DNA from 2 places in the Rhodoferax sp. GW822-FHT04A08 genome. Region 2 is predicted to be linked to the other one. Evidence: predicted binding sites of a transcription regulator. Region 2 holds the regulator's gene; the other holds the start of a gene.
The links. Region 2 encodes sigma-54, which starts transcription at its own class of promoters, with help from an activator protein. Its sites were predicted from a motif close to TGGCANGNAANCTGCTTT; they were not measured.
Positions count from the first base shown of each region.

Region 1: a site for sigma-54 is predicted at 1,466-1,483, ahead of AC1RMF_RS00985 (transglutaminase family protein). Genes of this name have one in related genera too.

Region 1 is NZ_JBXAMW010000001.1:210,157-217,485, reverse strand. It holds gene AC1RMF_RS00990 (DNA internalization-related competence protein ComEC/Rec2) at 1-1,426, opposite strand, end outside; gene AC1RMF_RS00985 (transglutaminase family protein) at 1,592-5,149, shown strand; gene AC1RMF_RS00980 (crotonase/enoyl-CoA hydratase family protein) at 5,153-5,965, opposite strand; gene AC1RMF_RS00975 (methyl-accepting chemotaxis protein) at 6,206-7,329, shown strand, end outside.
Region 2 is NZ_JBXAMW010000013.1:29,034-36,362, reverse strand. It holds gene argS (arginine--tRNA ligase) at 1-600, shown strand, start outside; gene AC1RMF_RS20555 (SPOR domain-containing protein) at 624-1,289, shown strand; gene AC1RMF_RS20550 (thiol:disulfide interchange protein DsbA/DsbL) at 1,361-2,014, shown strand; gene AC1RMF_RS20545 (exopolyphosphatase) at 2,111-3,040, shown strand; gene lptA (lipopolysaccharide transport periplasmic protein LptA) at 3,149-3,769, shown strand; gene lptB (LPS export ABC transporter ATP-binding protein) at 3,739-4,521, shown strand; gene AC1RMF_RS20530 (RNA polymerase factor sigma-54) at 4,521-6,116, shown strand; gene AC1RMF_RS20525 (THUMP domain-containing class I SAM-dependent RNA methyltransferase) at 6,113-7,329, shown strand, end outside.

The DNA.
Region 1 (7,329 bases), on a different contig from region 2:
AGGCAACGCCAGCCATCGCCAGCGGTGTGAGCACCAGCGTGACCCAGGGAATGGCAAAGGCATTGGCCACCAGCCCGACGATGGACAACTGCCCAAACAGGAACAGCGTGAGCGGCGCCAGTGCCACCGTGACCACCCATTGCTCGCGCAGCATGGCGCGCAGGCGCGCCGCGGCATCCTGCAGTCGGCCGTCCGCAACCGGCTCGCGCAAGGCGCCGTCATCTGTGGCAAACAGAACGCCCACCGCCACAAAACTGAGCCAGAAGCCAGCCTGCAATAGTGCCCAGGGGTCCATGGCCACCACCGCCGCACACGCCAGCATCCAGGTCTGCGGCCAGGGCCAGCGAGCCCCGGACAGCCTGAGCGCGGTCACGATACCCAGCATCAGGCAGGTGCGCTGCGCCGGAATCCCCCAACCCGAAAACACGGCGTACGCCAAGGCCAGTGCCAGGCCGCCGACCCAGGCGGCGGTGGGTGCGGGCAACCACAGGCACAAGGGCCCGGATCGGCGCCAGAGCCAGCCGACCAGCCAGGCAGCAGCCCAGGCGAACATCGTGATGTGCAAGCCGGAGATGCTGACCAGATGCGCCACGCCCGCAGCACGAAACACGTCCCAGTCCACCCGGTCTATGGCGTTCTGGTCGCCCACCACCAATGCGGCAATCAGCCCTGCATATTGACGCTGCTCCACATGGGTCGCAATGCGCTCACGTACCGTCTGACGCAGCAGCGCCACCGGGTGCGTCCAGGTCTGCCCCAGCAGCTGCGGTACCGGGTCCGCTGCACTGGCCCTCACATAGGCCGTTGCCTGGACCCCGCGCTCCCACAACCACAGTTCGTAGTCAAAGCCAAAGGGGTTGCGGCTGCCGTGTGGCGCCTTGAGCCGCAAGGTCATGCGCCAACGCTCTCCGGCATGCACGTCCTCGGGCTGGCGCTGCAAGGCCACCGTATCACCTGTTGCAGATACACCGGTGGTGTACCAGCCCACATCAACCCGGGGTGGCATGTCCACTGGTTGCCCCTCCAACACGGCCGCCTCGATGGCCAAGGTAAAGCGCAAGCCGGCCTCACCGCGCTGCGGCATGTCGACGACCACGCCCGTGCCCTGCACGTCCCGCCCTTCCAGCGCCGGCAGCAGGGCTCGCGTCTCGTATGCCAGGCAACGCAAACCGGTGCTGGCAAACCCGAGCAGTGCCATCGCCAGCAACCAGCCCAACTGTCGGTGCTTCCGTGCCCAGGCCGGCCGGCGGCGTTGCCACACGCACCACGCCAGACCCGCCAGCGCCAGGAGCAGGTAGGCCTGGAGCGGCCACAGGTTAGCCTGCTGCAGTTGCAGGGCCGCCCCCAGCACCCAGCCCAGCAATGCGGCAAAGGGGCCGACGCGCTGGTGCGGTGGGTCTGAGCTGAAAAGATGCACTTCGGCCATGCCCTGCATGCTAGCGGTTCGGGCAGGCGCCAAGCGGGATGGCCCGTCTCTTGCTTTTACCAAGGTGACGGCTGTCAAAGCCGGACAATGAACTCTTGCTACTATCGAAGCGACCTGCACACGCCAGACGAGGCCCAAGCACCTATCTACCGAGATACACCACCTATGTCCATTCACGCAGCGCTCAACCACGTTACCCACTACAGTTACGACCGGCTGGTGGCCCTGGGCCCGCAGGTCATCCGCCTGCGCCCGGCGCCCCATTGCCGCAGCAAGGTCATCTCGTATTCGCTCAAGGTCGAGCCTGCAACCCATTTCCTGAACTGGCAGCAGGACCCGTTTTCCAACTACCAGGCGCGCCTGGTGTTTCCGGAAAAGACCCGCGAGTTCAAGGTCACGGTGGATCTGGTAGTCGAAATGGCGGTGTACAACCCGTTCGACTTCTTCCTGGAACCCGAAGCCGAAGAGTTCCCCTTCACCTACGAAGCCAACCTCAAGCAGGAGCTCGCACCCTACCTCATTGCAGACAAGATGACGCCGCTGGTGGAGGCGTATTTGAAGAAGGTGGACTACACCAAGCGCCGTAGCGTCATGTTCCTGGTGGACCTGAACCAACTGGTGCACAAGGATGTGAATTACACCATCCGCATGGAGCCCGGCGTGCAGACGCCGGACGAAACCCTGACCAAGGCCTCCGGCTCCTGCCGTGACTCGGCCTGGCTGATGGTGCAACTGCTGCGCCACTGCGGCTTGGCCGCGCGCTTTGTTTCAGGCTACCTGATCCAGCTCAAGCCCGATGTGAAGGCGCTGGACGGCCCCAGCGGCACCGAAGTGGACTTCACCGACCTGCACGCCTGGTGCGAGGTGTACCTGCCCGGTGCTGGCTGGATTGGCCTGGACGCCACCTCCGGTCTGCTGGCCGGCGAAGGCCACATCCCCCTGGCCTGCACGCCACAGCCCTCGGGCGCGGCTCCCATTGAAGGTGGCGTGGACAAGAGCGAAGTCGAGTTCAGCCACCACATGCAGGTCACCCGCCTGTACGAGTCGCCGCGCGTCACCAAACCCTACACCCCGGAACAATGGGACGCGGTGATGGAACTGGGCGAGCAGGTCGATGGCGAACTGGTTGCCGGCGACGTACGCCTGACTATGGGCGGCGAGCCCACCTTTGTCGCCGTGGATGACCGCGACGCGGCCGAATGGAATACCGACGCCCTGGGCCCGACCAAGCGCGGCTTTGCCACCGCACTGGTGCACAAGCTGCGTGACGAATATGGCCAGGGCGGTTTTCTGCACTTCGGCCAGGGCAAGTGGTACCCGGGTGAGCAATTGCCGCGCTGGGCCCTGAACATCTACTGGCGCGCCGACAAGCAGCCGGTCTGGAAAAATCCCGCGCTGTTCGTGGACGAGCGCAACCCCACGCACTACAGCAGCGAGGAAGCAGGACGCTTCATCCGCACCCTGGCTGCTCGGCTCGGCCTGACCGACAAATACGTGCAGCCCGCCTACGAGGACACCTGGTACTACCTGTGGCGCGAACGCCGCCTGCCGGTGAATGTGGACCCCTTCAAGTCGCGCCTGGACGACGAGATGGAACGCTCGCGCCTGCGCCGCGTGTTCGAGCAAAAGCTCGACTCGGTGGTGGGCTTTGTGCTGCCACTCAAGTCCAGCGACGGCCCGCGCCTGACCGGCCCTGAGTGGAAAACCGGCCCGTGGTTCTTCCGGGACGAGCGCATGTACCTGATGCCCGGCGACTCGCCCATGGGCCTGCGCCTGCCCTTGGACTCCCTGCCCTGGGTCAGCGAAGGCGACTATCCCTATCTGGTGGAACTGGACCCGACCGCGCCACGCGGCGAGTTGCCCCCCTATGCTGCATTTGCACAGCGCTATGCGCCGGGCAGCTCGGTTGCTGGCTCAACGGCGGCAACAGGAGCCGACAAGGCCGGTGCCCTGGGCAGCAATGGCGTGGCGGGCGGAGCCACGCCATACCTGGCAGGCACCGGCGCGCAAAGTGAAGCCGCGCGCAAGATACAGAGCCGCGCCAGTGCGGCAAGCAGCGCAGTCGCGGCCAACGCCCAAAGCAGCACCCAGGCAGAACCGGCCGACTTTGCCCGCATGCCCAACCGGCAGGAGTCTGCCCACTGGATCACCCGCACCGCGCTGTGCGTGGAAGTGCGTGACCCGCGCCGCGCCAACGGCCCCAAGGCCGAGGCCGTAGGCGAAAAGTCCGGCGTGATGTACGTGTTCATGCCGCCGCTGGAACTGCTGGAAGACTATCTGGACCTGCTGGCAGCGATTGAAGCCACGGCCACCGAGCTGAAGGTCAAGATCGTGCTGGAAGGCTACCCGCCTCCGCGCGACCCGCGGCTGAAACAACTCTCGGTGACTCCCGACCCCGGCGTGATCGAGGTCAACATCCATCCTGTCACCCATTGGAAGGAGCTGGTCTACAACACCGAGTTCCTGTACAACGCCGCCTTTGAGTCGCGCCTGTCGGCCGAGAAGTTCATGACCGATGGTCGCCACACCGGCACCGGTGGCGGCAACCACTTTGTGATGGGTGGCGCCACGCCGGCAGACAGCCCCTTCTTGCGCAAGCCCGAACTGCTGGCCAGCCTGCTGCTGTATTGGCACAACCACCCAAGCCTGAGCTACCTGTTCAGCGGCATGTTTGTCGGCCCGACCAGCCAGGCGCCGCGTGTGGACGAGGCACGCAACGACCAGCTGTACGAGCTGGAAATCGCGATCGAGCAGATCTACAAGAACCGCGACACCTATGGCCAGAGCATGCCGCCCTGGCTGGTAGACCGCACCTTGCGCAACATCCTGATCGACGTCACCGGCAATACCCACCGCAGCGAGTTCTCCATCGACAAGATGTACTCGCCCGACTCCAGCACGGGCCGCTTGGGCCTGCTGGAACTGCGTGCCTTCGAGATGCCGCCGCATCCGCACATGAGCAGCGTGCAGCAGTTGCTGTTGCGTGCCCTGGTGGCGCGGTTCTGGAAGACGCCTTACAAGGCCCCGGTCACCCGTTGGGGCACCGAGCTGCATGACCGCTTCATGTTGCCCACCTTCATCCAGATGGACTTCCACGACGTCATCGGTGAGATGAAGCAGGCCGGCTATGCATTCGATGAGAGCTGGTTTGCACCGCACTTCGAGTTCCGCTTCCCGCTGGTGGGCGGTGTGCAGAGCATGGGGATCGAGCTCACGTTGCGCAACGCGCTGGAACCCTGGCATGTGATGGGCGAGGAAAGCAGTGCCGGTGGTACCGCGCGCTATGTGGACTCCAGCCTGGAGCGCATGGAGGTGCGCGTGAGCGGCCTCAACGAGAGCCGCTACGTCATCACCTGCAACGGCAAGGCCTTGCCCATGCAGAGCACGGGTACGGTGGGCGAATTTGTTGCCGGTGTGCGCTACAAGGCCTGGAACCCGCCCAGCAGCCTGCACCCCAGCATCGGCCTGCATGCTCCGCTGACCTTTGACATCGTGGACACCTGGATGAAGCGCTCGGTGGGCGGTTGCCAGTACTTCGTCACCCACCCGGGTGGCCTGGCCTACGAGAACTTCCCGGTCAATGCATTTGAGGCCGAGAGCCGCCGCCTGTCGCGCTTTGCCGCCATGGGCCATACGCCCGGCACCCTGGTCATTCCACCGGCCACCATCAATGTGGCGGCCAGCAAGGAGTTTCCGTTCACCAAGGATTTGCGCAGGGGCTGACGCTCAGTCCTTGAATACAGGCTTGCGCTTTTGCAGGGAGGCCTGCATGGCCTCGGCCAGGTCCGCACTCATGAGCATGGCGGCGTTCCAGGTTGCGACATAGTTCAGTCCGTCGGCCACGCTGTGGTCGCGGGCGTAGGTGATCATCTCCTTGGTGCCGCGTATGGCCAGGGGGCCCTTGAGCGCGATGGTCGCGGCGATTTCCTGCACCCCTTGGTACAAGGCCTCCTTCGACTCAAACGTGCGGTTGACCAGGCGCATGGCTGCCGCCTCGGTCCCGCTGAATACCCTTCCGGTGTAGGCCAGCTCGCGCACCATGCCTTCGCCTACGAGCTTGGGCATGCGCTGCAAGGTGCCTACGTCAGCGGTCATGCCAATGTCGATTTCGCGGATGCTGAACTGGGCATCGTCCGTGGCATAGCGCATGTCGGCACAGCAGATCAGGTCTATGCCACCGCCAATACAGGCGCCATGGACAGCTGCCAGCACTGGCTTGCGGCAGCGCTCCAGGCTGGTCAAAGTGCCCTGCATGTCAATGATGATGTTGCGCAGCTCTTCGCGGGTACGCCCGTCACAATCGGTCTGGATTTGCCGCACCACGTTCATCATCATGTGCAGATCGATGCCGGTGCAGAAATGTCGCCCCTCGCCCCGCAAAATGGCAACACGTGCCTGGGCGGTGTGATCGACCCATTCAAATGCCTGCCGGATTTCACTCCACATACCCGCATTCAATGCGTTGCCTTTTTCGGGCCGGTTCAAAGTGACGGTCGCAATGTGATCCTGAAGATCAATCGTCAGTGTTTCATAGGCCATGTACTTACCTCTCCTGTGATTGCCAATCCGCCTTCCCGCCTGGCACGATACTTGATGCATTGCCTTCACCGTACCCATCTTTGCACAGGGCTTGCAGGTGTTTATCCGGTTGCCAAGCCGGAAATTTCTGGCAACCATAAGTGCAGTTACATTGTGGCCTTATCGGATGGGTTGGCAAACCGGTTGGAAGCATTATTTCGCGTAACGACAATAGACAAAGAGGTTGGATTTATGAGACTTGTGAAACGTTTTTGGCTACTGGCCGCTGTGTTCGGTATTGGCCTGCTGGCTGTCAGCCTGGTATCTTATGTGGTCCTTGGTCGCATCAAGGTCAACGGCCCGGTCTATGAACGCATCATCCAGACCAAGGACCTTGTAGCCGACGTGCTTCCGCCGCCTCTGTTCGTGATGGAAAGCTATCTTGTGTCGGTACAGGCCATCAACTCCCCCTCCTCCGAGCAGGAGGCGTTGATCAAGCAACTGCCCGTGTTGCAGAAGGCCTACGAAACCCGCAGTGAATACTGGAAACAGCAGGACATTGGCGATGAACTGCACGCAGGCCTGGTCGAGTCGGACAAGCATGCACAAGCCATCTTCAAACTGATCAATAAGGAGCTGATCCCGGCAATGGCCGCCAGCGACATTGACACCATCAATTCCACCATTCGCGCCATGCAGGTCGAATATGCGGGCCATCGCAGTGCGATCGCCAAGATCGTGGATCAGGCCAACAAGACGGCGGACGAGCAACGCGAATCTGCCACCACGCTGACCCGTGCAGCATTGCTGGGAATGCTGGGCATCAGCGCACTGGTCCTGGGCGTGGTGGGTGCCTTCCTGGCCCTGACCGGGCGCACCGTGCTGCGCCAGATTGGCGCAGACCCCAGTGATGTGGTGGCATACGCCAACCAGATCGAAGGCGGCGACCTGAGCCAGACCTCTCAGGCTGGCACGACGGCACCCGGCAGCATCATGGCGGCACTTTCGCAAATGCAGGAGTCCTTGCGCAAGGTAGTGGCAGGTGTGCGCTCCGGCTCGGAAGGTGTGGCCATTGCCAGCTCAGAGATTGCCAATGGCAACCACGACCTGTCGGTGCGGACCGAGAACCAGGCCAATGCGCTGCAGACCACCACCGCATCCATGGACACGGTCAATCAGTCCGTCAACCAGAACGCAGAAGCCGCGCGCCAGGCCGACCAATTGGCCTTGAACGCATCCCAGGTTGCCGCCAAGGGTGGCGAGGTAGTAGCTCAGGTGGTGGAAACCATGAAGGGCATCAACGAGTCGTCGCGCAAGATCAACGACATCATTGGCGTCATCGACGGCATCGCCTTCCAGACCAACATCCTGGCGCTCAATGCCGC
Region 2 (7,329 bases):
AATGTGGGCATTCCCCAGGGCTACCCGGACTATGTCTTGCACACCATGGTGCGCGTGGTACGCGGTGGCGAAGAGGTCAAGATCTCCAAGCGCGCCGGCAGCTATGTGACCCTGCGTGACCTGATTGAATGGACCAGCAAGGATGCGGTGCGCTTCTTCCTGCTCAGCCGCAAGCCGGACACCGAGTACACCTTTGACGTGGACCTCGCGGTACAGAAGAACAACGACAACCCGGTCTACTACGTGCAGTACGCCCACGCCCGCATCTGCTCGGTGTTGACGGCCTGGGGTGGTGATGTAGCCAGCCTGGCGCAGGTGGATTTGTCGGCTCTTACCAGTCCGCAGGCCCAGGCCCTGATGCTGTTGCTGGCCAAGTACCCCGAGATGCTCACCGCTGCGGCTGTGGACTTTGCGCCGCACGACGTCACGTTCTATCTGCGTGAGCTCGCCGCGTGCTACCACAGCTATTACGATGCCGAGCGCATCCTGGTGGATGACGAGGCCGTCAAGCTGGCGCGCCTGGCGCTCGTGGCCGCTACCGCACAGGTGTTGCACAATGGGCTGGCTGTGCTGGGCGTGAGTGCTCCACAGAAGATGTAATTTCTTTCAAGAGACCAAAAGGCATGAAGCAACAGCGCGGCGGAACCATTCTGGGTTTCATTATTGGTGTGGTGGTGGGCTTGGCCGTGGCACTGGCAGTGGCGGTGTACGTCACCAAGGTGCCCGTTCCCTTCATGAACAAGGGCCAGACCCGCAGTGCCGACCAGGACGCGGAAGAGGCCAAGAAGAACAAGGACTGGGACCCCAACGCGCCCCTGTATGGCAAGAACCCAGTCAAGCCGCCGCAGCCCGCGGCTTCAGGCCCCGTCACGCCGGCGGCTCCGGTCGCCAGTGCCCCTGCAGCACCGACCAAACCCGAAGCCAAGGCGCCGGATGCCAAAGCCAGCGATGCCAAGGCCGCAGATGCCAAGAAGCCCGAAGCCAAGGCCGCGGCTTCAGCAGACCCGATCGGTGAATTGGCCAAGGCCAAGACTGCGGCAGCGGATGCCGAGCCCTTTGTTTATTGGGTGCAGGTGGGCGCCTACCGCACGGCAGAAGATGCAGAGAGCCAGCGCGCCAAGCTGTCGCTCAGCGGCATCGAAACCAAGATATCGGAGCGTGAGCAGTCCGGGCGCACGGTGTACCGCGTGCGGGTGGGGCCTTTCGATAAGAAGGAGGATGGCGAGAAGACCAAGGAAAAGCTGGACAAGGCTGGTCTGGATACCGCCCTGGTCCGGGTGCAGCGTTAACGCTTCTTTACCTGGGTGAGATAACCTTTGTCTGATGGACAGACCATAGATTCGAACAAGACTGGAGTGATATGAAACGTCGTGATTTTTCCCTGCTGGCCGGCGGTGCTGCCGTGGCTTCAACCACCTTGTGGAGTGCTGCGGCCCATGCCGATGCTGCCAAGCCCGAGGCTGGGACGGACTACCTGGTGGTGGACCCGCGCGCACCGGTAGAGGCGCCTGCAGGCAAGATAGAAGTGGTGGAATTCTTCTGGTACAGCTGCCCGCACTGCAACGCGTTCGAGCCCATGCTGGAAGGCTGGATCAAGCAGCTGCCAAAGGACGTAGCCTTCCGCCGCGTGCCCGTTGCCTTCCGCGATGACTTCGTGCCGCAGCAGCGTCTGTTCTACGCCCTGGACGCCATGGGCCTGGTGGACAAGCTGCACGCCAAGGTCTTTGCTGCCATCCACGTGGAAAAGCAGGATTTATCCAAGGCGCCCGCCATTCTGGCGTGGGTGGGCAAGCAGGGCGTGGACGTTGCAAAGTTCACCGAACAATTCAACTCCTTCAGCGTTGCCGCCAAGGCAAGCAAGGGAACGCAATTGCAGAACAGCTACAAGGTCGAAGGCGTGCCCGCTCTGGGTGTGGCCGGCCGTTTTTACGTGGACGGTTCTCTGGCCAAGGGCATGGACAAGGCTATCAAGGTCGTTGAAGCCCTGGCTGCGACAGTGCGCAGCGGCAAATAGGAAAACCCTGAGGCCGGGTCCACGGTTGCGGGTGACAAGTGACGTATCCCCGAACTAGAATGATTGCAATATCAATCACTCAGCGGGGCATACGCCATGTCGGATTCCAAGTTCAGGCTTATTACAAGAAGTGACTTTGACGGCCTGGTATGCGCCGTCTTGCTCAAAGAGCTGAACCTGATTGATGACATCAAGTTCGTCCATCCCAAGGATATGCAGGATGGCAAGATCGAGGTCACCAGCCGCGATATCACCACCAATCTCCCCTACGTCCCGGGGGTGCACCTGTCGTTTGACCACCATGCGTCAGAGACCTTGCGCAACGATGTTGCCGCCAACCATGTGATCCACCCGGATGCGCCATCGGCTGCGCGGGTGGTGTTTGAACATTACGGTGGCACCGCCCAGTTTGGCGCGCGCTTCAATGAAATGATGGAGGCCGTCGACAAGGGTGACTCCGCCCAGTTCAGTGTTGATGAAATCCTCAACCCTACTGGCTGGGTGCTGCTGAATTACCTGATGGATTCGCGTACCGGCTTGGGCCGATTCCGCGAGTTCCGGGTCAGCAACTACCAGCTGATGATGGATCTGATCGACTACTGCCGCACCCATGGCATTGACGACATACTGAAGCTGCCCGACGTGATGGAGCGGGTGGAGTTGTATTTCGAGCATGCCCAGAAGGCCAAAGCCCAGCTGCAGCTGTGTTCCACGGTCCACAACAACGTGGTGGTGTTGGACCTGCGCCACGAAGACACCATCTACGCGGTGAACCGCTTCATGGTGTATGCGTTGTTTCCCCAGACCAATGTGTCCATCCATGTGATGTGGGGCGTGCAAAAGCAAAACACCGTCTGCGCGGTGGGCAAATCCATCACCAACCGGACCTCGCGCATCAATATCGGTGCCTTGATGCTGGTGTACGGTGGGGGTGGCCATGAAAATGCTGGAACCTGCCAAGTGCCCAATGAGCGGGCCGATACCGTGGTCAAAGAGCTGGTTTCCCGCATCAACACCGTAGGTTGAACTTCTGCGGGTAATCCCGCACACACGATTCAATTTTCGTCAAGGCATAAAACATGCCATGCGCTCGCTACAATGGCCGTGCGCACTGTGTGCAAGTTTCGTGCCTTTATGAAAAAACACATTCTTTTCTCGTTGGTGATTGCTACGCTGCTGTTTGCAGCCGGTGGCGTGCGCGCCGAAAAAGCCGACCAGAAAAAGCCCATGAACATCGAGGCCGACGCGCTACGCTATGACGACCTCAAGCAGGTCAGCGTATTCACCGGCAAGGTGGTGCTGACCAAGGGAACCATCGTGATCCGCGCAGATCGGCTGGATGTGCGCCAGGATCCTGACGGATATCAATTTGGCGTTGCCACCGGTTCCGCAGACAAGCTGGCCTTCTACCGGCAGAAGCGCGAAGCACTGGACGAGTTCATCGAGGGGGAGGGCGAAACCATCACCTATGACGGCAAGGCCGATACCGTGACCTTCACCGGCAAAGCGCAGTTGCGCCGACTGCGTGGCGCCACGTTGGCCGATGAAATCACCGGCGGTGTCATCGTTTATGAAAATCTCACCGACCTGTTCACGGTCGATGGTGCCGCCAACACCAAGGGACCGACTGGCGCCCTGGGAACCGGTCGCGTGCGGGTCATGCTGACCCCCAAGCCCGAAGCCAGTGCTCCGGCGCCTGCCGCAACCCCGTTGCCGCTCAAACCATCCGCGACCCTGGGGGGGGCCGCCAAGTGAGTGGTTTTGCTGCGGGGAACTTGACGGCGCAACATCTGCAAAAGTCCTATGGCAAGCGCCAAGTGGTCAAGGACGTGTCCCTGACCGTGCGTACGGGCGAAGTGGTGGGCCTGCTGGGCCCCAACGGCGCTGGCAAGACCACCTCGTTCTACATCATCGTGGGGTTGCTGCGCGCCAGCGGGGGTGACATCTCCATCGATGGCAATTCGATCGAGTCCATGCCCATACACCGGCGCGCGCGTCTGGGGCTGGGCTACCTGCCGCAGGAAGCCTCGATTTTTCGCAAGCTCAACGTGGAAGACAACGTGCGCGCTGTGCTGGAACTGCAGCGCGACGAAGACGGCACTCCATTGCGCAGCGCGGAGATCGAGAAGCGGCTGACCAATCTGCTGCAGGAATTGCGGGTCGAGCACTTGCGCGAGTCTCCGGCGCTGGCCTTGTCGGGCGGTGAGCGGCGGCGCGTGGAAATTGCCCGCGCGTTGGCTACCGGGCCGCGTTTCATCCTGCTGGACGAGCCGTTTGCCGGCATCGACCCGATTGCGGTGATCGAGATCCAGCGCATCATCAACTTCCTCAAGGCGCGCGGCATCGGGGTGCTCATCACCGACCACAATGTGCGCGAGACCCTGGGCATTTGCGACCACGCCTACATCATCAGTGATGGCCGCGTGCTGGCCGAAGGCACGCCTTCGGAAATTGTCGACAACCCCGAGGTACGCCGCGTGTACCTTGGCGAAAACTTCAAGATGTAATGAAGCAAGGTCTCTCATTACGCGTCTCCCAGCATCTGGCGCTTACTCCCCAGTTGCAGCAGTCGATCCGTCTGCTGCAGCTCTCCACGCTCGAACTGAGCCAGGAAGTGGAGCAGATGCTGGACGAGAACCCTTTTCTGGAACTGGGTGAGGACCATGCCGAGCGGGAAGAGTTCGGCATCGCACAGGCGGATACGCCGGTCAGTGAAGGCGACAAAGATGTGGAGTTTTCCGCCACCATGCCCGACCTGGGCAGCAGCATCGTGGCCTCCACCAGCAGTGATGAAGACAACAGTCCCCTGAGCGGGGACGAAGGCATCGACTGGGAAGGCGACGGCACCACCGAAATGACCCCGGACGACGGCGAGTGGGGCGTCGAGGCCAAGGCCAGTACCAATAACCTCACTGGCGACGAAGACAAGGACGCCACCGAGCTGGCCCGCACGCAGGAGAGCTTGCAGGCCTTCCTGCATCGGCAGACACTGGGTTTGCGCCTGAGCGCCGAAGACGCTGCCGCGCTGCGTTTCCTGATCGAGTCGCTCAACGACGACGGCTATCTGGAAGAGCCGCTCGAGGACCTAGCCCGCACCTTGAACCCGCAGGATGAAGAGCAGTTGTACGACCTAGTGCACCATTTCTCGGTAGCCCTGGGACTGCTGCAAAGCCTGGAGCCGGTTGGCGTCGGTGCCCGCAATTTGAGCGAGTGCCTCAGTCTGCAATTGAAAGCTCTGCTGCGCAATCCGGATCTGGAAGACGAAGAGCGCGAGCAACTGGAAGTGGCCCTGCGCATTTGCCAGCAGCCCATGGAATTGCTGGCGCGCCGTGACATCAAGCGGCTGGTGCAGCTGGGCGTGGGCAGCGATGCCCTGGTGCGCGAGGCCATAGCGCTGATTGCGCGGCTGGAACCCAAGCCGGGGCGGCGCTTTGTCGACGTGGAGCGCAACATCGTGGTGCCCGACGTGCTGGTGGTGCCGGTGACCAACGCCAACAAGGCGGCTGCACCCAAGTTCCGCGTCATGCTCAATCCCGATGTGATGCCGCGCCTCAAGGTGCATGACATCTACGCCAATGTGCTGCGCAACCACCGGGGCGGTAAGGACAGCGCCAGCCACGCCGCTCTACAGCAACGCCTGCAGGAAGCGCGCTGGTTCATCAAGAATATCCAGCAGCGCTTTGACACCATCCTGCGCGTGAGCACGGCGATTGTGGAGCGGCAGAAGAGCTTCTTCACCCATGGCGAATTGGCCATGCGCCCGCTGGTGCTGCGTGAGATCGCCGACGAACTGGGCTTGCACGAGTCCACCATCAGCCGCGTGACCACCGCCAAGTACATGGCAACGCCTTTTGGCACCTTTGAGCTGAAGTACTTCTTCGGCTCCGGCCTGGGCACTGAGTCCGGCGGCAATGCGTCCAGCACCGCGGTGCGTGCACTCATCAAGCAGTTCATCAGCGCCGAAAGTGCCAAGAAGCCGCTGTCAGACAACCAGATATCCGAGATGCTCAAGGAGCAGGGTATTGAATGTGCCCGGCGCACTGTGGCCAAATACCGCGAGGGGCTGAAGATCGCCCCCGCATCCCTGCGCAAGGCGCTATGAACCAACTGCAACTCTTTCTTCCCTGCGCCGCCGGTGTGGAGGATTACCTCGCGCCCGAAATCCTGCGCATCACCGGCCTGCCGCCCGGCTGCATCACCAAGCAGCGTGGTGGTGTGGCCGTGCGCACCTCCTTCACGGACGCCATGCGCCTGAACCTGTATTGCCGCCTAGCACAGCGCGTGCTGGTGCTGGTGTCGTACACCGAATACCGCAACGAGCAGGACTTGTACCGCGCCGCCATGGCGGTGCCGTGGGAGCGCTGGTTCACACCGCGCGAGACCATCAAGATCGAGGTCACCGCCCAGCACAGTCCTTTGACATCGCTGAACTTTGCTGCACTCAAGGTCAAGGATGCCGTCTGCGACCGCTTCCGCGAGACTTCGGGGGGCGTGCGTCCTGATGTCAACACCCAGTGGCCCGATGTGCGCATCTATGCCCACCTCACCACTGACAGCTGCTCGCTCTACATTGACACGTCCGGTGAGCCATTGTTCAAGCGGGGCTGGCGCGAGGACAAGGGCGATGCGCCGTTGAAAGAGACCTTGGCCGCCGCCATGATTGCCGCCAGCGGCTGGGCCGATGGTGACGACGACCTGGCGCCTTTGTACGACCCCTGCTGCGGCAGTGGCACCATTGCCATCGAAGCCGCGCAGATTGCCTGCAATATTGCGGCGGGCTCGTTGCGCCGCTTTGCCTTCGAGAAGTTTGTGCCCTTCCAGCCCAAGGTCTGGCAGGCCATGAAGCAGGAAGCGGCTGACGCCGTGGTCAAGCCCGAGCCCGGCCAGAAAGCTCTGATCTACGGCAGCGATGTGTCGCACCGCATGGTCGACTTCGCGCAGCGCAACGCGGAGCGCGCGGGCGTGGCCGATGTCATCGAGTTCCGTGGTGGTGACGCCCTGCAGCGCATGCCACCCATCGAAGGCGGTGGCGTCATGCTGCTGAACCCACCCTACGGCGAGCGCATCGGCATTGGCGGTGTGGCCGGTGAGGGCGTGCAGGCCCGCTATGGCGCCCGCGAACTGGCCGAGACCGAAGACGGTGTGGCCTTCTTCACCCAATTGGCCAGCCACTGGAAGAAAAACTTCTCCGGCTGGACTGCCTGGATGCTCACGCCAGACCTCAAGCTGCCTGGCAAGATGCGCCTGAAAGAGTCACGCCGCGTGCCGATGTGGAATGGCCCGCTGGAATGCCGACTGTTCAAGTTTGACATGGT